DNA from 4 places in the Streptomyces sp. HSS9-12 genome. Region 1 is predicted to be linked to each of the others. Evidence: riboswitches for the same ligand, from Rfam matches in the RefSeq annotation. Region 1 holds a riboswitch; each other region holds the start of a gene.

Region 1 (5,781 bases):
CCTGGTGTCGAAGGCGTTCACCCCGCGCCGAGTGGCCGAGTTCGCCCCCCGCGTGCAGGAGTTGACCGACCGGCTCACCGACGGGTTCTGCGAGCGGGGGAGCGCGGACCTGATTCACGAGTTCGCGTTCCCGCTGCCGATCTACGCCATCTGCGACATGCTCGGCGTCCCCGCCGAGGACCAGGACGACTTCCGGGACTGGGCCGGGATCATGATCCGGCACGGCGGCGGGCCGCGCGGGGGAGTGGCCCGATCGGTGAAGAAGATGCGCAGCTATCTCGCCGAGCTGATCCACCGCAAGCGCGCCGACCTCGGCGACGACCTCATCTCGGGCCTGATCCGCGCCAGCGACCAAGGGGAGCACCTCACCGAGGGTGAGGCGGCCGCGATGGCGTTCATCCTGCTCTTCGCCGGCTTCGAGACGACTGTCAACCTCATCGGCAACGGCACGTACGCGCTGCTGCGCAACCCCGAGCAGCGCGGGCGGCTGCACAGCGCCCTCGCCGCGGACGACACCGGTTTCCTGGCGACCGCCGTGGAGGAGCTGCTGCGCTATGACGGGCCGGTCGAGCTGGCGACCTGGCGGTTCGCGACCGAGCCGCTGACGATCGGCGGGCAGAGCATCGCCGCGGGCGACCCCGTACTGGTCGTGCTCGCGGCCGCCGACCGCGACCCGGCGCGCTTCGCGGACCCGGACACCCTCGACCTCGGCCGCCGCGACAACCAGCACCTCGGCTACGGCCATGGCATCCACTACTGCCTGGGTGCCCCGCTGGCGAGGCTGGAGGCGCAGACGGCCCTGGCCACCTTGTTCCGCCGACTGCCCGATCTGCAACTTGCCGTGGATCCGGCGGATTTGCGATGGCGCGGCGGGCTCATTATGCGCGGATTGCGGGCACTTCCTGTGGAATTCTCTCCGCAGAAAAATGGACGAGTATCAACGACGTGACCTCCACGTGATCTTCACTACATCGTGTTGTGATGTGTCCGTGGGCGCCGCTAACTTCGGGCTTCGATTCACTGGCAACATCCGTAACGCGAAAGGCAACCGTATGCGCTCCGGGAACGGTCGACACCGCCGCCCCCGTCAGGCCCCGGCCATCGTCGTCACCGCCGGGGTGACCGGCGCGGGGATCGCGCTGCCGCTGTTCGGCGCAGCGGGCGCGCACGCCGCGGATGCCGAGACCTGGGACCGGGTCGCCCAGTGCGAGAGCGGCGGCATGTGGAGCGCCAACACCGGCAACGGCTACTACGGCGGGCTGCAGTTCGCCCTGCAGACCTGGAACGACTTCGGTGGCCGGGATTACGCCCCGCGTCCCGACCTCGCCAGCCGCTCCGAGCAGATCGTCATAGCCGAGAAGGTGCTCGACGCGGAAGGCGCCAACAAGGCCTGGCCCAGCTGCGCGCTGAAGACCGGACTTGCTCTGGACGACGTCATCCCGGATGTGGACGCAGGCGGTACGCAGTCGTCCGAGCCTGAGCCGGAGCCGGGTTCGACCAGGACTGCCAAGCCCGACAAGTCCGACTCGCACGACGCCGCGCCGTCCGACGAGGCGGACAGCGGAAGCCGGGCGGCGGACCGTACGGAGGAGCCGGGCGGGAACCTCGCGAGCGACTCCCCGGCGCACGCCGAGCCCGGTACCGGCAGGCACCGTGGTGAACCGGCGCCGGAGGACCACAACGGCGAGGCCCGCGACGGTGGCCGGCACGCTTCGCGGGACGGGGGCTCGGGCCGTACGGAGCCCGCGGAAGGCCGATACGTGGTCCGCCCGGGTGACAATCTCTCAGAAATCGCCCAAGAGCAGGCATTCACTGGCGGTTGGCCCGCCCTCTACGCGTCCAACAAGGATCTCATCGGCTCCGATCCCGATCTGATCCTGCCTGGTCAGCGGCTGGTTCTCGACGGCTCTCAGCAGTAGTTCGGGCCAATTCCCCCTGAACTGCCCCGAATGCGAATCGGGATGACATCACCCTAACGGGCGCGGTTGCGCTGTCTGATACCCCCTCATCGGCTCTCACCTGCGGAGATATCTGTTTCTGAGGGGGTGACAGCGGCAGTTGTGGAGAAATGTCAGGCTTTGAACCCTTGATCCGGTGTGCTTAACGTCTGATTGTTCCGCAACAGCGGGCACCGCCGATCGCCACGCCGAATCCTGCCGGGCGTTCGGTGGTCAGTCGAGGCGTAAGCGCCGCAGGCAGGAGCGGGGGACCCAGGTAAGCGCCGTACGCGCCCGCCGACAGCGGCAGGCCGGCCGGCTAGGGGTGAAGCCCAGTGCGGGAGCACTCGGCCGGGCACTCACAGCCCGAACCCGACAGCTCACCTCGCAGGCGTCGGTGAGGAGACCCCGTCATGGTGAATTCCGGCTCCGAGGGCATCAAGCACAAACGCACACACTATTCCCCATTCCTGTCCCGAGACGACGACCCGCGGCCCTTTCCGGCCCCCCGCATCGCCGCCCGCGCTCTCGTCGCCCTCGTCGGTGCTGCCTGCACCGCACTGCTGACCGGCGTCGAGTCCGCCTCCGCCGCCTCCGCCTCCATGTGGGAGCGGGTCGCCGCGTGCGAGTCCGGAGGCAACTGGTCCGCCAACACCGGCAACGGCTACTACGGCGGTCTGCAGTTCTCCCGGTCCAGCTGGGCCGCAGCCGGCGGCACCAGATACGCACCGCGCGCCGACCTCGCCACCAAGGCGCAGCAGATCGCCATCGCCGAAAAGCTGCTCGCGATGCAGGGCCCGCGTGCCTGGGGCTGTGCCACCCGCGCCGGCCTGACCGCCGGCGGCCCGCGCGCGAAGGTCCGCGCCGGGCGCTCCAGTGCCGACCGGGCCGCCCACGCCCGGCCCGCCCGCGTCGACCACCCCCGGCATTCGGTGCGCAAGGCCGGCCGGACGGGCGGCGCGTACACGGTCAAGCGTGGCGACACCCTCTCCGCGATCGCCTCAGCCCACGGCGTCCGGGGCGGCTGGCGCCGGCTCTACGCCCTCAACGACGACGCCCTGGTCAACGCCAATCTGATCCATCCCGGCCAGCGACTCCACCTGGGCTGACAGCGACCCTCCTCGGGACCGCCCTGTCCTGGCCAGCTGTTTCTGCCGTAATAAGGTCCTTTGGGCGCCTTTTCGTCTCGCCGGACGGTCGGTCGGCAGGCGCCGGGCCACAGGGCGGTTAGGCTCATGCCGCAGAGCCACAGAGACACTGCGTTTCAGAGTCAATCCCAGAAGGAGATGCTCGTGCCGTCCATCGACGTCGTCGTAGCCCGGGAGATCCTCGACTCGCGAGGAAACCCAACGGTCGAGGTCGAGGTCGGCCTCGACGACGGCAGCACCGGCCGTGCTGCCGTGCCCTCCGGTGCCTCCACCGGTGCGTTCGAGGCCCTCGAGCTCCGCGACGGTGACAAGAACCGCTACAACGGCAAGGGTGTCGAGAAGGCCGTCCTCGCCGTCATCGAGCAGATCGGCCCCGAGCTCGTCGGTTACGACGCCACCGAACAGCGGCTGATCGACCAGGCGATGTTCGACCTGGACGCCACCCCCGACAAGTCCTCGCTCGGCGCCAACGCCATCCTCGGCGTCTCCCTCGCCGTCGCGCACGCCGCCGCCGAGGCCTCCGACCTGCCGCTCTTCCGCTACCTCGGTGGCCCGAACGCGCACCTCCTGCCCGTCCCGATGATGAACATCCTCAACGGCGGAGCCCACGCGGACTCCAACGTCGACATCCAGGAGTTCATGATCGCCCCGATCGGCGCGGAGTCCTTCTCCGAGGCCCTGCGCTGGGGCGCGGAGACCTACCACGCGCTCAAGGGCGTGCTGAAGGAGCGCGGCCTGTCCACCGGCCTGGGCGACGAGGGCGGCTTCGCCCCGAACCTGGAGTCCAACCGCGCCGCGCTCGACCTGATCGTCGAGGCCATCCAGAAGGCCGGCTACACCCCCGGCCAGGACATCGCGCTCGCGCTCGACGTCGCCGCCACCGAGTTCTACAAGGACGGCGCGTACGAGTTCGAGGGCACGTCCCGCTCCGCCGCCGAGATGACCGCGTACTACGCCGAGCTCGTCGACGCGTACCCGCTGGTCTCCATCGAGGATCCGCTGAACGAGGAGGACTGGGAGGGCTGGAAGACCATCACCGACCAGCTCGGGGACAAGGTCCAGCTCGTGGGCGACGACCTGTTCGTCACCAACCCGGAGCGCCTGCAGCGCGGCATCGACATGGGCGCCGCCAACGCCCTGCTGGTCAAGGTCAACCAGATCGGCTCGCTGACCGAGACCCTCGACGCCGTCGAGCTCGCCCAGCGCAACGGCTTCAAGTCCATGATGTCCCACCGCTCCGGTGAGACCGAGGACGTCACCATCGCCGACCTGGCCGTCGCCACCAACTGCGGCCAGATCAAGACCGGCGCCCCGGCCCGCTCGGACCGTGTCGCCAAGTACAACCAACTGCTGCGCATCGAAGAGATCCTGGACGACGCGGCGGAGTACGCGGGCCGCTCCGCGTTCCCGCGGTTCCGCCCCGCGAACCGGTAAGCAATCAGCCAGGCACGCCTGACGTACGTCCCCGCGCCCGGTCCCGTACCGTGGCCGGGGACGTACGTACGTTGTGACGCAGGGACCAGGCCGACCAGGGGAGGCGACGTGGCCGCGGACCGGGAGCGGTTCTCCACGGCGACCAGGCTGAAGGCGCTCGGTGAGCAGGCGGCCGCTCGCGTCTACCGCGCCCAGTCCCGGGCGCCCCGCCCACGCAGCCGCCTCACCGGCCGCGCCGCGGTGCTCGCCCTCGTCGTGTGCTCGCTCGTCGTCGCCCTCGCCTACCCCATGCGACAGTGGGTGTCGCAGCGCTCGGAGATCGCCGAGCAGCGGCGGCAGGCCGAGCAGGCCCGGGAGGCCGTCGAGAAGCTGCGGGACGCCAAGGCGCGCTGGCAGGACCCGGCCTACGTCGAGCAGCAGGCCCGTGAGCACCTGCACTACGTCCGCCCCGGCGAGACCGGCTACACCGTCCGCGACGGCTCCGCCGGCGCCGACCGGCACCACGACGACCAGCGTGCGGCCGACCGTCCCTGGTACAGCAACCTCTGGGACGACGTCGACAGCGTCGACGGACGCCGCTGAACCCGATCCGAACCGACCGAAGAGATATCTGTCCAGGCATGGAAACGCCCCCGCCCAAGACCGACCCCACCCCGCCCACGGACGCCGATGCCGCCGCCATCGCCGCGCAGCTGGGCCGGGTCCCGCGCGGATTGCGCGCCATCGCGCACCGCTGCCCGTGCGGGCTGCCCGATGTGGTGGAGACCGCGCCGCGCCTCGAGGACGGCACGCCCTTCCCGACGCTGTACTACCTGACCTGCCCGCGCGCCGCGTCCGCGATCGGCACGCTGGAGGCCGAGAGCGTGATGAAGGAGATGACGGCCCGGCTCGCCGAGGATCCGGAGCTGGCCGCCGCGTACCGGGCCGCGCACGAGGACTACATCCGGCGGCGTGACGCGATCGAGGTGCTGGAGGGCTTCCCGAGCGCGGGCGGCATGCCGGACCGGGTGAAGTGCCTGCACGTCCTGGTCGCCCACTCGCTGGCCGCGGGCCCCGGTGTGAACCCGCTGGGCGACGAGGCCATCGCGATGCTGCCGGAGTGGTGGCGCAAGGGGCCATGTGTGGAGTGCCCGTCGAAGGGGGCCGCGGAGTCTGCGCAGTCCGCGGAGTCGCAGGAGGAGGAGAAGTGACCAGGGTCGCCGCCATCGACTGCGGTACGAACTCCATCCGCCTGCTCGTCGCCGACGCCGATCCCCGGACCG
Region 2 (5,781 bases), on a different contig from region 1:
CCTCGCGGACGCGGGGTTCGAACTCATCCCGGGAAAGCGGCTCCCAGCCGATGCCCCGCAGGCGCACGAGGCGGTACCGGCTGTCGGTGCCGAACGAGGCCACCACGACCAGGTAGTCGTCCCGGTCAGGTGTGCTCGCGATGTGCTCCATATCTCAAGGGTGCACCTGCACGGTCCCGACCGCTGAGACAAGGCCGTGATCCGGCGCGTCGCTGCGCCTGTCGTCGCAGGCAGTGGTGCATATGCAGGAGAAGGCGTCGTTCCAGGGGGAGACGGCGACCGACGCCACGTACGAATCCGGCGCGCCCGCTACTCGACGGGTGGTGCGGGACCCGCCGCGCCGGGCACTCCGGTCGGCGACCGGTTGCCTGGCGGCTTCCTGGCGTCAGAACTCCGGGAAGCCGCCAGGGCTCAGAAGCCGCCGCCTCCGAAGTCGCCCCCTCCGAAGTCGCCGCCCCCGAAGTCACCCGGGCTGAAGTCCGACCCGGTGTAGTCGCCGCCCTCAGGGCCGCCGCCGAAGTCGCCGAAGCCTCCGGCGTCGTCGTACCCGTAACCGTAGGAAGGCGTGCTGAGCATGCTGCCCAGCAGCGTGCCCACCAGCAGGCCCGGCAGCACACCGCCGCCGAAGTAGCCGCCTGCCCAGGGCGCGTACACCGGCCCGGCCTCCCAGTACGGCCGCCGCCCGGACGGCGTCTCGACCGTACGGCCCATCGGCTCCTCGCCGTCGGCCAGCCGCGCGGCGTCCGCCGCGCACACCGGCACGGTGCGCTCCGCGCCCCCGGCCGGCGCCCACTGCACGTCCTGGACAGACGGCCCGTGGCGCGGGTCGAAGAAGCACGGCAGGCGCCGCTCCGGCAGCGGGGCGCCGGAGCGGCGCGCCTCCAGAGCGGCGAGCCAGAAGCGTCCGTCCGCCAGGGCCTGGGTGACAGCCTGTACGTCCGCCGGCCGGCGGGCGGCGTCCATCGCGGCCTTGGCCTTGTCGTAGGCGTCCAGGGCGCGGGTGTAGTCCTGGCGCATCGCCTCATCGGTGGACGGAGCGGATGGATCGAATCCGATGCGGTCCAACTCCTCACCGAAGGCGGTGATGTCCTCGTCCACCACCGGGCGCAGCGTCTGCAACCTGGCCTGCTCGTACTCCTCGCGCCGCTTGTTTCCGCGGCGGGCGACGAGCATGACCCCGCCACAGGCGACGGCGGCGAGCACCAGGAGGGCGACGACCGCGCCGACACCGCTGGTGCCGCCGGCGCCACCGCCGTCCGCGGAGCCGTCGCTCCAGGAGGCGGGCGCATGGCCGCGTGCCTGCTGTACGGCCTGGTCGACGAAGTCGTTCAGCAGCACCTTGGTATTGCCGCCCGCCGACCGCTCGACGGCCCCGGTGAGGTTGGAGACCGCGTTGTGGGACATCACGGCGGAGTCGGCGCCCGCGTCGAAGCGGTTGCCCAGCGCGACCGCGTACACACCGGCGATCCCGACCTCGGTGCGCAGATCGCGCAGCAGCGTCTGCGGGTTGAACTCGGCGGACGCGGGGAGGACGGCGACGAAGACCGGCTTGTCCGCCTTCTTGATCTTGTTGGCCAGGGCGTCGGCGTCGGCCGCGGGGAGCCGGTCCGCGGCCCGCGGGTCGACGTACACCGGGCCGTGCCGCAGCGCCGCCGCGGCGCGGTCGAGACCGTCGGCCGCCGACGCGCTGGGTGCCATCCCGACAACCAGGACCAGGACCGCGGCCAAGACGGCGAGCAGAGGTCCGAGTAGGCGGTGACGCCTCGCACTCTTCATGTCTACGACGCTACCCGAAAGCCCAATTTCCGCGCTTTTCGCCGCATGACGGAGCCCCCGGACGCCTCCCCAAGAAATCCGCAGCCGCACCCTCGTACCGGACCGACACCCACTTGGCGCACGTAGATTCGCCGCCCGCGCCGACAGCCGCCAGCCTGGGACGGCGCGGTTCCTTCCGCTGCCGCGCACGGCGCGTACGGCAGGTAAACGGCAGGAGACCACAGGTGGGGATGCGAGAAGCAGCACGGAGGCGTGCAGGTCGCCGCATGGGCGGGGCGGGTCGGTGTCTTCGTGGCAGTCTCAGCGGCCGCCTCGTACGCTGGCTCCCCGCCGCCCTCATCCTCGGCGGCTTCGTCTTCGACCTCTGTACCCCGCCCGGCTTCACCGGCTCGCCGTTCTTCTCCGCGGCCCCTCTGGTCGGCGCCCCGTTCTTCTCGGTGCGCGCCATCGTCGCCACCGGGCTCGCCGCCGCGGCCGTCGTGCTGGGTCTGCGTCTGAGCGAGCACAGCGCCGGCACGATGGAGTCGGTCACCGAGGTGGCCACCATCCTGACGGTGGTCGTGCTCGCGCTGTTCATCAACCGCGTGGTGCGCCGTAGCGGCCGGCAGCTCGCCTCGGCGCGCGGGATCGCAGAGGCGGCGCAGCGGGCCGTACTGCCGATGCCCGACGAGCGCATCGGCGGCCTGCGGATCGCGGCGCGCTATGTGGCGGCTCATGCGGACGCCCGGATCGGCGGCGATCTCTACGCGGTGCACGACACCCCGTACGGCGTGCGGCTGGTTGTGGGCGATGTGCGGGGCAAGGGGCTGGGGGCGGTGGAGATGGTGACGATCGCCCTTGGCGCCTTCCGGGAGGCCGCCGAGCACGAGCCGACCCTGGAGGCCGTCGCCGTACGGCTGGAACACGCGCTGCAGCGGGAGGCTGCGCGGCGGGACGGGCACGACCGGTTCGAGGGCTTTACCACGGCCGTGCTCGCCGAGGTGCCGGTCGGCGCGCCCACACTGTGGCTGCTCAACCGCGGCCACCCCGCGCCACTGCTGCTGCTCCCGGACGGCACTGTGCGCGACACCGGGCCGGGAATGCCCGCGCTGCCGCTGGGGATGGGGGAGTTGGGCGAGGAGAAGGACCGGGTGGAGGAGTTCCCCTTTCCGGACGGCGCCACGCTGCTGCTGTACACGGACGGGGTGTCCGAGGCCCGGGACGAGGACGGCGAGTTCTACGACGTGCAGGAGAGGCTGCGGGGCCGGCAGTTTCCCGGCCCCGACGCCCTGCTCGACGCGATCGTCGAGGACGTGGCGCGGCATACGGGCGGGGCGGCCGCGGACGACATGGCGTTGCTGGCGGTCAGCCGGCCGGGGGAGCGGCAGCCGGTGCGCCGCCGGACGGTGGGGCTGACGCGCGGTTCGTCGGGGGACCGGCCCGTCGGCTCGTCTCACGGTGCGTGATCGACTGGCGCCGCTCCGGATAACGACTGACCAACAATCAGCGGTGACTGGTTTTCCACTGGACGATCAAGTCGCCCGGAAAGCGCCACTCTTGTCCATTTAAGTCCTGGCCGGAACGCGTAGGGATTACGGGAACAGCTTGGAATTCGGCACCCGGGTCTATTAACGTTCGATAACGCAGCGCGGTCGTCACAGCCGCCACAAGAGGCGGCGCCGTGCGCAATCGCCGAATCCCGCACGAGCACCACCCAAGACAAGATCCAGAAACAGCAGTAACACCAGCACCAAGGGAACCGGGGAACCACCACCCAGGGGTGAATCGGGCGCCTCCCGCGGAGGGGCCCGTAGGAGACCTTCCTGCTCCGAACCCGTCAGCTAACCCGGTAGGCGAGAAGGAAGGAAAGGAGTGCGCCCGCGTGGCGTCCAAGCCCCCTGCCCCCGAGCCCTGGTTCGACGAACCCGCTGACTACGGCTTCAGCGACGACCCGGCCCCCGGCGAGTGGAACCCGACCGCCGAAAGCCTTGCCCCGGTGCGCGGCAGGCACCGCGTCGCCAAGCAGCGCGGGGGAGGCATGGCCCGCAGCGGCGCCGTCCTCGGTGTCGGCATGATCGCCGCGGTCGGCGCGGGCGGCATGGCCTCGGCCAAGGAACGGCCTCCGCTTCCCATCTCCATGCCGGACCTCTCGCACGTCGCGGACGAGTTCCCGGACGCGGGCCAGTTGCCCGGCATCGGACAGCTGATGCCGGACTCCTCGGACAACACCGCGGCCGCCCCGCTCACCCAGGCCGGCCTCACCACCGACGAAGCGGCGGACGGCACCGGCGCCGGCGAGGCGCTGCGGGCCCGCATCATGCGCCAGGCCGAGCAGCAGGAGACCGCCGCCGATGAGGCTCAGCGCGAAGCCGCCGAGGAGGCGGCGGCCAAGCAGGCCGCAGCGCAGGCCGCGCAGCGCAAGGAGGAGGCAGACGCCGCGCGGAAGGCGGCCGAGGCAGAGGCACGGCGGAAGGCGGCGGAGGAGGCCCGGCGCAAGGCCGAGGCCGAGCGGCTGGCCAAGCTGGCCGCCAGCTACACCCTGCCGACGTCCTCGTACACGCTCACGGCCGGCTTCGGCCAGGCGGGCGACCTGTGGTCCGCCGACCACACCGGACAGGACTTCGCGGCGCCGACCGGCACCCCGGTGAAGGCGGTGCACGGCGGCACCATCACCGAGGCCGGATGGGCCGGCTCGTACGGCTACCGGATCGTGCTCAAGCTCAGCGACGGCACCGAGATCTGGTACTGCCATCTGTCGTCGATCGTGCAGTCGTCCGGCCAGGTGTCGACGGGCGAGGTCATCGGCCGCGTCGGCGCCACCGGCAATGTCACCGGCCCGCACCTCCACCTCGAGGTACGGCCGGGTGGCGGCTCCCCGATAGACCCGATGCCCTGGCTGCGTCAGCACGGTCTGAACCCCTGACGGTCATGGCCCTTCGGCCCCCGGTGATGCTGGAACAGCCGGTGTCACCGGGGTGTTGATGTCACATATGGCTGACAGCGCGGGCGGCGGGTGCTCGCGGCCCTCGACGAGATCGCGCGGGCGCACGGGGTGGAGGCCGCGACGGTGGCCCTGGCCTGGCTGGCGGCGCAGCCGACGGTGGCGGCGCCCATCGCCAGCGCGCGGACCGTCGAACAACTCCCGGCGCTGCTGGCCCTGGCCGACCTCCGCCTCACGGAGGCGGAACTGAACACCTTGACGACGGCCTCGGCCTGACCGATCCCGGTTCAGGGCTCCGCCCAATTTCCGGGGCCTGGGGCGGAAGCCCGGCCGCAGGCGTCAGCTGCCGGGCGCGCCGTACCGTCCGTAGGGGGACTGAGGGTGGTACGGCCCGGGGCCGACTCCTGGCGGCGGGGCCGAGTACGGGCCGGAAGTGTGGGGCCCTGGGGCCGGGTACGGGCCCGGTCCTTGCCCGGTCGTCGGCCAGGGCCCGTACCCGGAGGGCGCTCCGTACAGAGACCCCGGCGGCATCCCGTACGGCACCCCCTGCGGCCCCCACGGCCGGACCGTCACCGCCGCCGCCTGCACCAGCGCCGGCTGCGCCACGTCCTTCCGCTGCCACAAGTGGTGCAGCAACTCCTGCTCCCGGGCGGCGAAGTCCGCCCCGGCCGCCCCCCGGTGCGCCCGCTGCCGCAGAAAGGCCAGGGCCGTGGCGAACCCCACGTACTCGGCCACCGCACGGGCCGCCGCCGGCCCGTGGGCGCGGCGCGCGACACTGCGGGCCAGCGCCCGGGCCTTCATCGAGGACAGTGCGTACGTCTCCGGCGGCGCCAGCCAGCCCGCTGCCACATACGCGGGAAGCTGGCCGCGTACGGTCTTCAGCTCGTTGCCCCGGGACCAGATCACCAGCCAGGTCAGCAGGCCGAAGACCGGGACCATGAACATGCCGTAGACGGCGAGGAAGCCCAGTCCGCCGAGCGTGGCGGAACCGTTCCAGACGGCGTGCAGCACCATCGCCGTCAGCAGCCCGGCGAGCGGCGCGAGGATGCGGCGGGCGCGCTGGCGCGTCGCGGCCAGGGCCGCGA
Region 3 (5,781 bases), on a different contig from region 1:
CCGACGACGAGGACCTCCGCCATCTCGGGCATGTGGTCAACCCCCGGCTCGTGGAGACCGGCGGCGTCACCGTCACCGGCCCCGAGGGCTGTCTGTCCCTGCCCGGCATCGAGGCCGGCACCCGGCGGTACGACGAAGCGGTCGTCGAGGGCGTCGACATGACCGGTGCGCCCGTACGGGTGGCGGGCACCGGCTTCTTCGCGCGCTGTCTGCAGCATGAGACCGACCACCTGGACGGCGGGCTGTTCACGGACCGGCTGACGGGGCTGCGCCGCCGCCGGGCGCTGCGGGCGGCGGCCCGCCGTGCGGATTGAGCTTCCCAGGGCCGCAGGCCGGCCGCCGCGCGCGGTCAGAATCCGGGGCCGCCCAGGCGGTCGCCGGCAGCGGCGAGGCGCCCCCACAGCAGGTCCGCAAGAGCCTGCACCAACTCCCCCCGGGAACACGGCCGTTCGCGCAGCCACCAGTCCCCGGCCGCGTGCATCATCCCGACGATGCCATGCCCCCAGACCCGCGCCAGCTGGACCCCGCCCGGCCCGAGGTCGACCCGCTCCGCGATGATCTGAGCCAGCTCCTCGCCCATCCGCCGCAGCAGGGGAGAGGAGTGACGGCCCACGTCGAATCCCTGCTCGGCAGGCTGAGTCTCCTCGGAGGGGTGCATGAGGAAGCGGTAGACCTGGGGCCGCGCTTCGATGGCGGCGAGATAGGTGTCCAGGGTCGACTCGACGCGCTCCCGCCGGTCGGTGGGAGCGTCAAGGGCCGCACGCAGGCCGGCGAGCAGGCCGTCGGTGTGGCGCTCGGCCAGGGCCCGGTACAGACCGCCCTTGTCGCCGAAGTGCCGGTAGAGGATCGGCTTGGTGATGCCCGCCTCGGCGGCGATGGCGTTCATCGACGCGCCGGGGCCGTCTCGCATCACCACCCGGTCGGCGGCCTCCAGCAGTTCCTTGCGCCGGCGCTGGGCCGCACGCTGCTGATCGTCCCGCTGACTGGTCTCCATGATGCTTCTCCCCGCCCGTGTCTTCCTTGGTGCCTGCGCAACGTAACACTTGGCCTTCCCGGGGGACGGTGCGCGGACGGAGTTGACAGGCGTCACCGACCGGCAACAGACTCGTGTTACCCAGGGTAACAAGCAGGTGGAGGCGTCATGGCAGAGTTCACGCTCGATCTCAACGAGGACCAGAAGGCGGTCCGGGACTGGATTCACGGCTTCGCGGCGGATGTGATGCGCCCGGCGGCCGCCGAGTGGGACGAGCGCGAGGAGACGCCCTGGCCCGTGATCCAGGAGGCCGCGAAGATCGGCCTGTACTCCCTCGACTTCTACGCCCAGCAGTTCTTCGACCCCACGGGCCTTGGTATCCCGATGGCCATGGAGGAGCTCTTCTGGGGTGATGCCGGCATCGGCCTGTCCATCGTCGGTACGGGGCTGGCGGCGGTCGGCGTCCTCGCCAACGGCACCGAGGAGCAGATCGGCACCTGGATCCCGCAGATGTACGGCGACACCAACGATGTGAAGGTCGCGGCCTTCTGCTCCTCCGAGCCCGATGCCGGCTCCGATGTCTCGGCGATGCGCACCCGCGCCGTCTACGACGAGGCCAAGGACGAGTGGGTGCTCAACGGAACCAAGACCTGGGCGACCAACGGCGGCATCGCCAACGTCCACGTCGTCGTCGCGGTCGTCGATCCCGAGCTGGGGGCCCGCGGCCACGCCTCCTTCATCGTCCCGCCGAACACGCCCGGCCTCTCCCAGGGCCAGAAGTTCAAGAAGCACGGCATCCGGGCCTCCCACACCGCCGAGGTCGTCCTCGAGAACGTGCGCATACCCGGCCACTGCCTGCTGGGAGGCAAGGAGAAGCTCGACGAGCGCCTGGCCCGCGCCCGTGAGCGGGCCCGTACGGCCAAGGAAGGCGGGGGGAGCGTGAAGAACGCCGCCATGGCCACCTTCGAGGCCTCTCGCCCCGCCGTCGGCGCCCAGGCCGTCGGTATCGCGCGTGCGGCGTACGAGGTCGCCCTGGACTACGCGCGGACCCGCGTCCAGTTCGGCCGCCCGATCATCGACAACCAGGGCGTGGCCTTCCAGCTGGCCGATATGCGCACCCAGATCGACGCGGCCCGCCTCCTGGTGTGGCGGGCGTCCTGGATGGCGGCCACCGGCAAGGCCTTCACCTCCGCGGAGGGCTCGATGTCGAAGCTGTACGCCGGGGAGGTGGCCAAGAAGGTCACGGCTCAGGCGATGCAGATCCTCGGGGGCAACGGCTTCACCCGCGAGTACCCGGTGGAGCGAATGCACCGCGATGCTGCGATTTACACCATTTTCGAGGGAACGAGCGAGATCCAGCGTCTTGTCATCGCTCGCACTCTCTCGGGGCTGCCCATTCGCTGACCAGTGCGGGCCGTCGTGGCGGCGGGTCGCATACCGACCCGCCACCTGACGGCCTGTCAGTTCATGGTGGGATCTTCTATGGTCATGGAACTCGCCTCTATGGGGCGACCCTTCATGGCAAAGACCTTTCTATGGCCTTCTTCTCGGCAAACCGAACTCCACGACCAAATCGGTCATTCCGCTGTCCGGTGACTGATATCACAACGCGCTTTGGCGGAGATGTGACGCCGGGCACTTGAAAAGTGCCTTTCCCGTCAACTTCGCAGTTTTACCAGCGAATATGAGCGTTAGTCGGCAGCAGTACATATCGCTCTCGGGTCACGATCGGCAGCATAGCGTGACGGAATGCCGAGTTGATCTGCGAAATGGGGATTCGGCGGGATGCCGGCTACTTGTCCCAAAGAATTTCCTGCGCTTAGTTTTCTCGTCGCCGCCCAGTCGACCGGGGTGGCACCCATCCGCCGGAGCGCCGAATCCTGCCGCCGGCTGGGGGAGACCACAAACGCACCACGGCAGGAGCGGGGGAACCAGGTAAGTGCCGTACCGCGCCATCCGCACGGTCCGGCTTGGGGTGAAGACGCGCCGCAGCACCTGACGCTGCTTTATGCGCGGCCGGGCAACTCCAGCCCGAACCCGACAGCTCACCTCGCAGGCGTAGGAGAGGAAGTACCTATGTCTGCACGCGGACGTCATCGCCGCCCTCGTTCCAGCCGCTTCTCCCGCGCCTCGCTCGCCGCCGTCGCCGTCGGGGGCGCCGGTCTCGCCCTTCCGCTGCTGGGTACGGCCACCGCGCAGGCCGCCTCGGTGGACACCTGGGACAAGGTCGCGGAGTGCGAGAGCAGCGGCAACTGGAGCATCAACACCGGCAACGGCTTCTTCGGCGGTCTGCAGTTCACGCAGTCCACCTGGGAGGCCTTCGGCGGCACTCAGTACGCCCCGCGCGCCGACCTGGCCACCAAGGACCAGCAGATCGCCATCGCTGAGAAGGTCCTCGCCGTCCAGGGCCCGAGTGCCTGGCCGGTGTGCTCGGTCAAGGCCGGCCTCACCCAGGGCGGCCCCGCCCCGGCCGCCCCCGCCAAGCCCGCCGCCGAGCCCGCTGCCAAGCCCGCCGCCAAGCCCGCCGCCGAGCCCGTGGCGAAGGCCGCTCCGGCTCCGGCCGCCCAGCTGAAGAAGGGCCAGTCCTACACGGTCGTCCACGGCGACAGCCTGTGGCGGATCGCCACCACCAAGCACGTCGAGGGCGGCTGGCAGAAGCTGTACCAGGAGAACCGCGAGGTCGTCGGCGGCAACCCGAACCTGATCCGTCCGGGCCAGAAGCTCGCTCTCCCCGGCGTGTCCCAGGCCGCCGCTCCGGTGCAGCCGAAGCACGAGGCCCCCAAGCCCGCCGCCAAGCCCGCGCCCGCGCCGAAGCCGGCCGTGAAGCCCGCCGCGAAGGCGGCTGCTCCGGCTCCCGCCTCCGGCTTCAGCGCTCCGGTCGGCAACGCTGTCCTGGGTACCGGCTACCACGTTGCCGGCAGCCACTGGTCCAAGGGCTACCACACCGGTGTCGACTTCCCTGTCCCCACCGGCACCCCGGTGAAGGCCATCGGCGCGGGTGAGGTCGTCTCGGCCGGCTGGGGCGGCTCGTACGGCAACCAGGTTGTCATCCGGCTCGCCGACGGCAAGTACGCCCAGTACGCCCACCTGTCCGCGCTGTCCGTCCAGGCCGGCCAGAAGGTGACCGGCGGCCAGCAGCTCGGCCTCTCCGGCTCCACCGGCAACAGCACCGGTCCGCACCTGCACTTCGAGGTGCGCACCACCCCGGACTTCGGCTCGGACATCGACCCGCTCGCCTACCTGCGCGCGCACGGCGTCTCCATCTGAGGAGCCGATCCGAGGACTCCCCTGGCCCAAGGCACGGGGGACCGACCCTGACCGAGGCGCCCACCCCCGCACTGCCGGAGGTGGGCGCCTCGTCGTGTCAAGTTCCTTGATACGAATGGACCTTGGTGCTCTGCGATACATGCCGGCGGATCGATTCCGTGTCGCGGCCCGTAGTCATGCTCCTGCCAGTTTCTCGGCGTAATTCCCTGATCGCAGCTGGTGAAGAATTTTCGGGATCAATCAATGGGCCCCGCAATTCGTGCTTCTGTTGACAGGAAAATCAGCCGGGATGAGGATCGATGGAAGCCGACTCTCGAAAGCCAGGCTCGGATGACGAACTGAGGCGGCAGCCGGCGCAGGACTCTCACGGTGTCGGGGACCGTGCGGCGACGACGAGCGCGTCCCGATAGTTGGGAGGCGGACAGATATGCAGCTCGCGACCCCTCTCGATGTGCAGACCACGATCTCGGGCCGGGAAGCCGTGATCGAGGTGGCCGGGGAGCTGGACATCGACACCGCCCCTGTCCTGCGACTGGCCATCTCGGAATGCACGCATGAGCCGCTGGACGACCTCGCCATCGATATGGGGGGTGTGTCCTTCTGTGACTGCTCGGGCCTGAACGCTCTGATCCACGCCCGCACCTGGGCACGCGACGCCGGGGTGCGGTTCCGGCTGCTCAATCCGCGCCGACAGCTGGCGAACCTGCTGACGGCCACCGGCACGGCACAGCTGTTCCGGACGCCCGGCGAGCCGCCGGCCGAGGACGCCGTACTCCCGCCCCGCACGCCGCCCCAGGAAGTGCGAACCTTCCCATGATCGAATGCGCGGACTTCCCGCTGGAGATACCCCTCGATCCCGAGGAGGGGGCGATGGACCGGGGACTGGCGCAGCTGGCGGAGCAGGTGGCTTCCTGCAACCCGCTGTGCTGCGGCGCGGCGGCCACGGTGAGCGTACGGTACAGCGTCCTGGCGGGGGACCACGAGCCGGTGGCGGCGGTCACCCACCCCGATCTGTCGGCCCTGGTGTCGGTGCAGTGGGAGACCGCGGACGGGCCGATACCGGTCGCGCTGGAGACCGGGCATCCGGCGGCGGCGGAGGATCTGCTCTACGACGAGCGCTGGCCGGTGTACCGGGCCAAGGCGCTGGACGCGGGCGTGCGCTCCAGCACGACCCTGCCCTTCCGGCGGCAGGCCCTGACAGTGACCCTGACCGTCTACGCCTTCCGCCCCGGCCTTCTGGACGGCGCGGCACAGGGCGTCACCGCGCTGCTGGGCGACCTTGCGACCACCGGGCTGGTACGCGACCACCAGTACCGCCAGGTCCTGGCCGAGATAGCCCAGCTCGACACCGCGCTGCGCTCGCGCCCGGTGGTGGACCAGGCATGCGGCATCATCATGCACGTACTGGCCTGCGGCCCCGATACGGCCTTCTCGCTGCTGCGGCGGATGTCCCAGCGCACCAACCGCAAGTTGTCGGAGCTGGCCGAAGCGCTGGTCCGTACGCGCGGGCGCGGCACCGAGCGGGAAATCGTCCAACTGGC
Region 4 (5,781 bases), on a different contig from region 1:
GGCCCAGCCTGAGCCGGACCGGCAACAGCCGCGCGTCTCGGGCTACAGCTTCTCGACCGGCGCGTACCGCAGCAGGAGCACCTTCGGCTTCTCGTCGCCGAAGTCGATCGTCGCCTTCGCGTCGTGTCCGCTGCCCGCCACCGAGACCACGGTCCCCAGCCCGAACTGGTCGTGCGTGACCCGGTCCCCGACCGCCAGCGCGATCACCGGCCGCTCCTGGACCTTGCGCGCGGCCGAGCCGCTCGCCCCCGCCTTCGACCGAGCGGACGACAGCGAGGACGCGATCCCGCCCCCGGCCAGCGCGCCCATCGACGCCGACGGCACCGCAGGCCCCGTACGCCGCCAGGCGACGTACTGCTCCGGGATCTCCTCCAGGAAGCGGGACGGCGGGTTGTACGCCGGCTGCCCCCAGGCGCTGCGCATCGTGGAACGCGTCAGATACAGCCGCTCCTGGGCGCGGGTGATGCCCACGTACGCGAGCCGCCGCTCCTCCTCCAGCTCCTTGACCTGGCCGAGGGCGCGCATGTGCGGGAAGACCCCGTCCTCCATGCCGGTCAGGAAGACGACGGGGAACTCGAGCCCCTTCGCGGTGTGCAGCGTCATCAGCGTGATGACGCCGGAGCCCTCCTCCCGCTCCTCCTCGTCCGGGATCTGGTCCGAGTCGGCGACCAGGGCGACCTGCTCCAGGAACTCCGCGAGCGTGCCGGGGCTCTCCTCGGGCCGCTCCTGCTCGAACTCGAGCGCGACCGCCGCGAGCTCCTGGAGGTTCTCCACGCGCGTCTCGTCCTGCGGGTCGGTCGAGGCCTGCAGCTCCGCCAGATAGCCCGAGCGCTCCAGAACCGCCTCCAGGATCGTGGCGGGCCCGGCGCCGGACTCCACGATCGTGCGCAGCTCGTCCATCAGCGCGTTGAAGCGCTTGACGGCGTTCGCCGAGCGGGCCGCCATGCCGTACGCCTCGTCGACCCGGCGCAGCGCCTGCGCGAAGGAGATCTTCTCGCGCAGCGCCAGTGCCTCGATCATGGCCTCGGCCCGCTCACCGATGCCGCGCTTGGGGACGTTGAGGATGCGGCGCAGCGGGACGGTGTCCTCGGGGTTGGCGAGCACGCGCAGATAGGCCAGCACATCGCGGACCTCCTTGCGCTCGTAGAAGCGCACGCCCCCGACGACCTTGTACGGCAGCCCGACCCGGATGAAGATCTCCTCGAAGACACGGGACTGGGCGTTGGTGCGGTAGAAGACGGCGACGTCGCCCCCCTTGGCGTCGCCCGCGTCGGTGAGCCGGTCGATCTCGTCGGCGACGAACTGGGCCTCGTCGTGCTCGTTGTCCGCGACATAGCCGGTGATCGCGGCGCCGGCACCGGCGTCGGTCCACAGGTTCTTGGGGCGGCGGTTCTCGTTCCGCTCGATGACGGCGTTGGCGGCGTTGAGGATCGTCTGGGTGGAGCGGTAGTTCTGCTCCAGCAGGATCGTGGTGGCGTCCGGGTAGTCCTCCTCGAACTGGAGGATGTTGCGGATGGTCGCCCCGCGGAAGGCGTAGATCGACTGGTCGGCGTCGCCGACGACGCACAGCTCCCCGCTGTGCTCGCCGGTCCCGACCAGCTCGCGCACCAGCGTGTACTGGGCGTGGTTGGTGTCCTGGTACTCGTCGACCAGGACGTGCCGGAAGCGGCGCCGGTAGTGCTCGGCGACGTCCGGGAACGCCTGCAGCAGGTGCACGGTGGTCATGATGATGTCGTCGAAGTCCAGGGCGTTGGCCTCGCGGAGCCTCGACTGGTACAGCGCGTACGCCTCGGCGAGCGTCTTCTCGAAACCGTCCGACGCCTGCCCGGCGAAGGTCTCCTCGTCGATGAGCTCGTTCTTGAGGTTGGAGATCTTCGCGCTGAAGGACTTCGGGGGGTAGCGCTTGGGGTCCAGGTCCAGGTCACGGCAGACCAGGGACATCAGGCGCTTGGAGTCGGCGGCGTCGTAGATCGAGAAGCTGGAGGTGAAGCCGAGCTTCTTGCTCTCCCGGCGCAGGATGCGCACGCAGGCACTGTGGAAGGTGGAGACCCACATGGCCTTCGCCCGGGGTCCGACCAGAGCCTCGACGCGCTCCTTCATCTCGCCCGCGGCCTTGTTGGTGAAGGTGATCGCGAGGATCTGTCCGGGGTGGACACCGCGGTGGGCGAGCAGGTACGCGATCCGGTGGGTGAGCACCCGGGTCTTGCCGGACCCGGCGCCGGCGACGATGAGCAGCGGCGAACCGGTGTGCACCACGGCGGACTTCTGCTGGTCGTTCAGCCCCTCGAGCAGCACGGCGGGGTCGACGACGGGCCGGACAGCGCCGTCCCGGTAGTACGCGTCCCGGTCCACCGGAGCGCCGAGGGCGCCACCGAAGAGGTCCGCCGGTTCGCCCTCGGGCGCGGGCACAGCCGTGCCCTCGGGCCCGGTGGTGTCCTCGGGCGGCGGGTGCTCGTCGTCGGAGGGCTCGAGGTCCGCCAGAAAGCTGTCGTCAAAGAGGCTGCTCATCGCCCACCGAGTCTAGGCCGCTCCACCGACAGCCCACACCGCTTCACCAACGCGGCGCTCCGGGTCGGGGGATTGTCGCCCAGTCATCCACTGAACACGGCCGGGACGGCGAAAAACCTCACCTCGTGCAGCGCACAACGAATTGGTCACGACGAGGTTTCGGGCATATCGCACATCAGTCTTCACAGAAGCCCCACGCGTTGGCTACGGTGCTCGATCAGGCGGCCCGAACCCCTCGCCGGCGAACAGCGTCAGCACGGGCTGCCTCCGCCGAATCCGGCTCTGCCATCCCTGACAGGACAGGCACCCGGAGCCGGGGACCCACATGCAAGACCGGGGTGAATCGGTCAGTACGCGCGCACCGCGTATCGCGCACTCGTGCGCGTACGGACCGTAGGGCAACCTTCCGATCGCCCGAACCCGACAGCTAACCCGGTAGGCGGTCCACGGAAGGAGACGCGCGCCTTGGCGTCGCACCGCAAACCGCGGACCGGAATACTCGCTGCACATCACTCACGCCGCACCGCGGTCGGCCTGACGACGGCCGCCCTCGCTTCGGCGACGTTTTTCACGCAGAACGCCGGTGCCGCGCCGAGCGAGCCGAAGCAGTCGATCGAAGAGGTCCAGCGCAAGGTCGACGAGCTCTACCGGCAGGCGGGGACCGCCACCGAGAAGTACAACGCGGCCAAGGAGCGCACCGAGCAGCAGCGCGTCCGGGCCGACCGGCTGCTGGACGACGTCGCACGCCAGACGGAGAAGCTCAACGAGGCGCGGCGCATCCTCGGCAGCTATGCCGCCGCGCAGTACCGCAACGGCGGGATGGCCCCGACCGCGACCCTGCTGCTGGCCTCGGATCCGCAGGACTACTTCGACCAGGACCACATGCTGGAGCGGATGACGGGCCGGCAGCAGCAGGCGGTCTCGGAATTCCAGACCCAGCAGGAGGAGACCACGCGGAAGCGCGCCGAAGCGGCGCGCAGCGTGACGACGCTGACCGATTCGCAGGAGCAGCTGCGGAGCAGCAAGGAGTCGGTCCAGCGCAAGCTCGCCGAGGCCCGTGACCTGCTGTCGAAGCTGACCGCCGAGGAGCGCGCCCGGCTGGCGGCGATCGAGCGCGAGAAGCGTGAAGCGGCCGAGCGCAAGGCGGCGGAGCTGGCGCGTCAGCAGGCGGCCGCGGAGAAGCGCCGGCAGGAGCAGCAGGCGCAGGAGCAGCAGGCGCAGGAGCAGAGCCAGAGCACGGGCGACAGCACCGGCACCGGGACGAGCACCAGCGCGGACACATACGCCGCGAAGGCCGCCAAGGTGCTCGACTTCGCACGGGCCCAGATCGGCAAGCCGTACGTCTGGGGCGCCACCGGCCCGAACTCCTTCGACTGCTCAGGGCTGACCCAGGCCGCCTGGAAGGCCGCCGGCGTCTCGCTCCCGCGCACCACCTGGGACCAGGTGAAGGTCGGCACCCGGGTCGCCACGTCCGACCTTCAGCCGGGTGACCTGGTCTTCTTCTACAACGACATCAGCCACGTCGGGATCTACATCGGCGACGGGCAGATGATCCACGCGCCGAAGCCGGGGGAGAACGTCCGTACCGAGTCGATCTACTACATGCCGATCTACGGCGCCGTGCGGCCGGCGTAGCCGCCTGCGGCGGGCCCCGGGCGGGCGGGCCAGTCCGCTTCCGGCCGGGCTCGCCTTCACCGACAGGCGCCGGCGCCCGCCTGCGGGGTGGGCTCTTTGCCCCCGCCGCCGGGCGCCGGCGCCACCAGCTTTGAGGAGGGGCGACGCCGCCGTCAGGTCCAGAGGACCGCGATGAACACGTTGGCCATCGTGAGCAGGCCGACCGCCCCGAACTCCGCCTTGCCGGCCTTCTCCTCGTCCCGCTTGACGTAGACCAGGCCGAGGATGACGACCAGCAGCGCCAGCTTCACGCCGATCTTGATGTTGTTCACGGCCTGACCGTCGGCCTCGTTCAGGCCCACCAGTGCGACGCCCGTGACGAGCATGGTCAGTGCGCCGTGCAGCATGCCCGGGACGAAGCGGGCCGCTCCCGCACTCATCGCCTTCATCTGCGTGAAGAATCCGCCGAGCAGGGCCGCGATGCCGATGATGTGCAGGCCGACGAAGGCATTGATGAGTATGTCCATGCGGCGGAGCCTAGCCGGGCCCATATCAGCGCCCAGCACCGAGGTGTGCGTCAATCGCGGCATCGGTCACAGCAGCGATGCAAATTCCCAGACCTGCGGCAAATCACCCGGACCTTCCGTTCACGGCCACGATCAAACCGCCCAATTCCCGTCATCTCAGGGCCTTATGACGTCCGGCGGCTCTAGCGTCACCACGCCACTCCCCCAGCACGTACGCACCATTGTGAGAAGGATGTGACGGCCGTCATGGCCTCGCACAGAAAGCCCAAACACCGAACGCTCAGCCGCACCACCGCCCGTACGGCCGCGGCGCTCGCTCTCGCCGGCGCCGCGAGCGTCACGACCCTCGACAGCGCGGTGCACGCCGAGCCCCGGCTCACCCCGGCCGAGGTGAAGGCGAAGGTCGACCAGCTGCACCAGGAGGCCGAGGAGGCCGTCGAGCGCTACAACGGCGCGAAGGAGCGCTCCGAGCAGGCGCGGAAGGCGGTCGAAGATCTTCAGGACGAGGCGGCCCGCAAGACCGCCCGGCTGCTCGCCTCCCGCAACGCACTGGGCTCCACGGCCACCGCCCAGTACCGGTCCGGCAGCGTGGACCCGGCCCTGCAGCTCCTGCTCTCCTCCTCACCCGAGCAGTACCTCGACCACGCCTCGCTCATCGACCGGGCGGGCAGCCGCCAGGCCGCCGCGGTCAGCGGCATCGGCCACCAGTTGCGGGCCATCGACCAGCTCCGCAGCCGCGCCGGTGAGAAGCTGGCCCAGCTCCGGAACGACCAGGCCGAACTGCGCCGGCACAAGCGGGCAGTACGGGACCGGCTCGCCGCCGCGCAGCGGCTCCTCGACCAGCTGCCGCCCGCCCAGCGCGCGGCGCTGTTCGCCCAGGACCAGCTCGGTTCCTCCGCCCGCATGTCCGGTATGCCGCAGGCTCCCAACTCCCGGGCGGCACACGCTGTCGCCTTCGCATACGGCGCCCTCGGCAAGCCGTACGTCTGGGGCGCCACGGGCCCGGCCGCGTACGACTGCTCAGGCCTCACCCAGGCCGCGTGGAAGGCCGCCGGTGTCTCCCTCCCCCGCACCACCTACACCCAGATCGCCGCCGGCCGGCGCATCCCCCGGTCCGAGCTGGCCCCGGGCG

The links. Region 1 has a riboswitch for cyclic di-AMP ahead of ACY34J_RS15350 (transglycosylase family protein). Riboswitches for the same ligand answer to the same signal wherever they lie in the genome.
Region 2: it holds a riboswitch for cyclic di-AMP, as region 1 does, so the genes downstream of both, ACY34J_RS22580 (M23 family metallopeptidase) here and ACY34J_RS15350 (transglycosylase family protein) in region 1, are expected to answer to the same signal.
Region 3: it holds a riboswitch for cyclic di-AMP, as region 1 does, so the genes downstream of both, ACY34J_RS03475 (transglycosylase family protein) here and ACY34J_RS15350 (transglycosylase family protein) in region 1, are expected to answer to the same signal.
Region 4: it holds a riboswitch for cyclic di-AMP, as region 1 does, so the genes downstream of both, ACY34J_RS09195 (C40 family peptidase) here and ACY34J_RS15350 (transglycosylase family protein) in region 1, are expected to answer to the same signal.

The regions. Positions count from the first base shown of each region.
Region 1 is NZ_JBUEGC010000024.1:86,542-92,322, forward strand. It holds gene ACY34J_RS15340 (cytochrome P450 family protein) at 1-949, shown strand, start outside; gene ACY34J_RS15345 (transglycosylase family protein) at 1,053-1,919, shown strand; cyclic di-AMP (ydaO/yuaA leader) riboswitch at 2,178-2,346, shown strand; gene ACY34J_RS15350 (transglycosylase family protein) at 2,351-3,046, shown strand; gene eno (phosphopyruvate hydratase) at 3,230-4,519, shown strand; gene ACY34J_RS15360 (FtsB family cell division protein) at 4,628-5,101, shown strand; gene ACY34J_RS15365 (DUF501 domain-containing protein) at 5,140-5,709, shown strand; gene ACY34J_RS15370 (Ppx/GppA phosphatase family protein) at 5,706-5,781, shown strand, end outside.
Region 2 is NZ_JBUEGC010000047.1:18,063-23,843, reverse strand. It holds gene ACY34J_RS22595 (hypothetical protein) at 1-151, opposite strand, end outside; gene ACY34J_RS22590 (hypothetical protein) at 412-1,776, opposite strand; gene ACY34J_RS22585 (PP2C family protein-serine/threonine phosphatase) at 2,043-3,221, shown strand; cyclic di-AMP (ydaO/yuaA leader) riboswitch at 3,488-3,625, shown strand; gene ACY34J_RS22580 (M23 family metallopeptidase) at 3,638-4,678, shown strand; partial or broken gene ACY34J_RS22575 (aldo/keto reductase) at 4,754-4,972, shown strand; gene ACY34J_RS22570 (PrsW family intramembrane metalloprotease) at 5,036-5,781, opposite strand, start outside.
Region 3 is NZ_JBUEGC010000004.1:75,821-81,601, reverse strand. It holds gene def (peptide deformylase) at 1-314, shown strand, start outside; gene ACY34J_RS03485 (TetR family transcriptional regulator) at 350-994, opposite strand; gene ACY34J_RS03480 (acyl-CoA dehydrogenase family protein) at 1,142-2,377, shown strand; cyclic di-AMP (ydaO/yuaA leader) riboswitch at 2,871-3,047, shown strand; gene ACY34J_RS03475 (transglycosylase family protein) at 3,050-4,240, shown strand; gene ACY34J_RS03470 (STAS domain-containing protein) at 4,668-5,057, shown strand; gene ACY34J_RS03465 (ANTAR domain-containing response regulator) at 5,054-5,781, shown strand, end outside.
Region 4 is NZ_JBUEGC010000012.1:104,479-110,259, reverse strand. It holds gene pcrA (DNA helicase PcrA) at 43-2,508, opposite strand; cyclic di-AMP (ydaO/yuaA leader) riboswitch at 2,767-2,965, shown strand; gene ACY34J_RS09195 (C40 family peptidase) at 2,974-4,143, shown strand; gene ACY34J_RS09190 (hypothetical protein) at 4,296-4,649, opposite strand; gene ACY34J_RS09185 (C40 family peptidase) at 4,896-5,781, shown strand, end outside.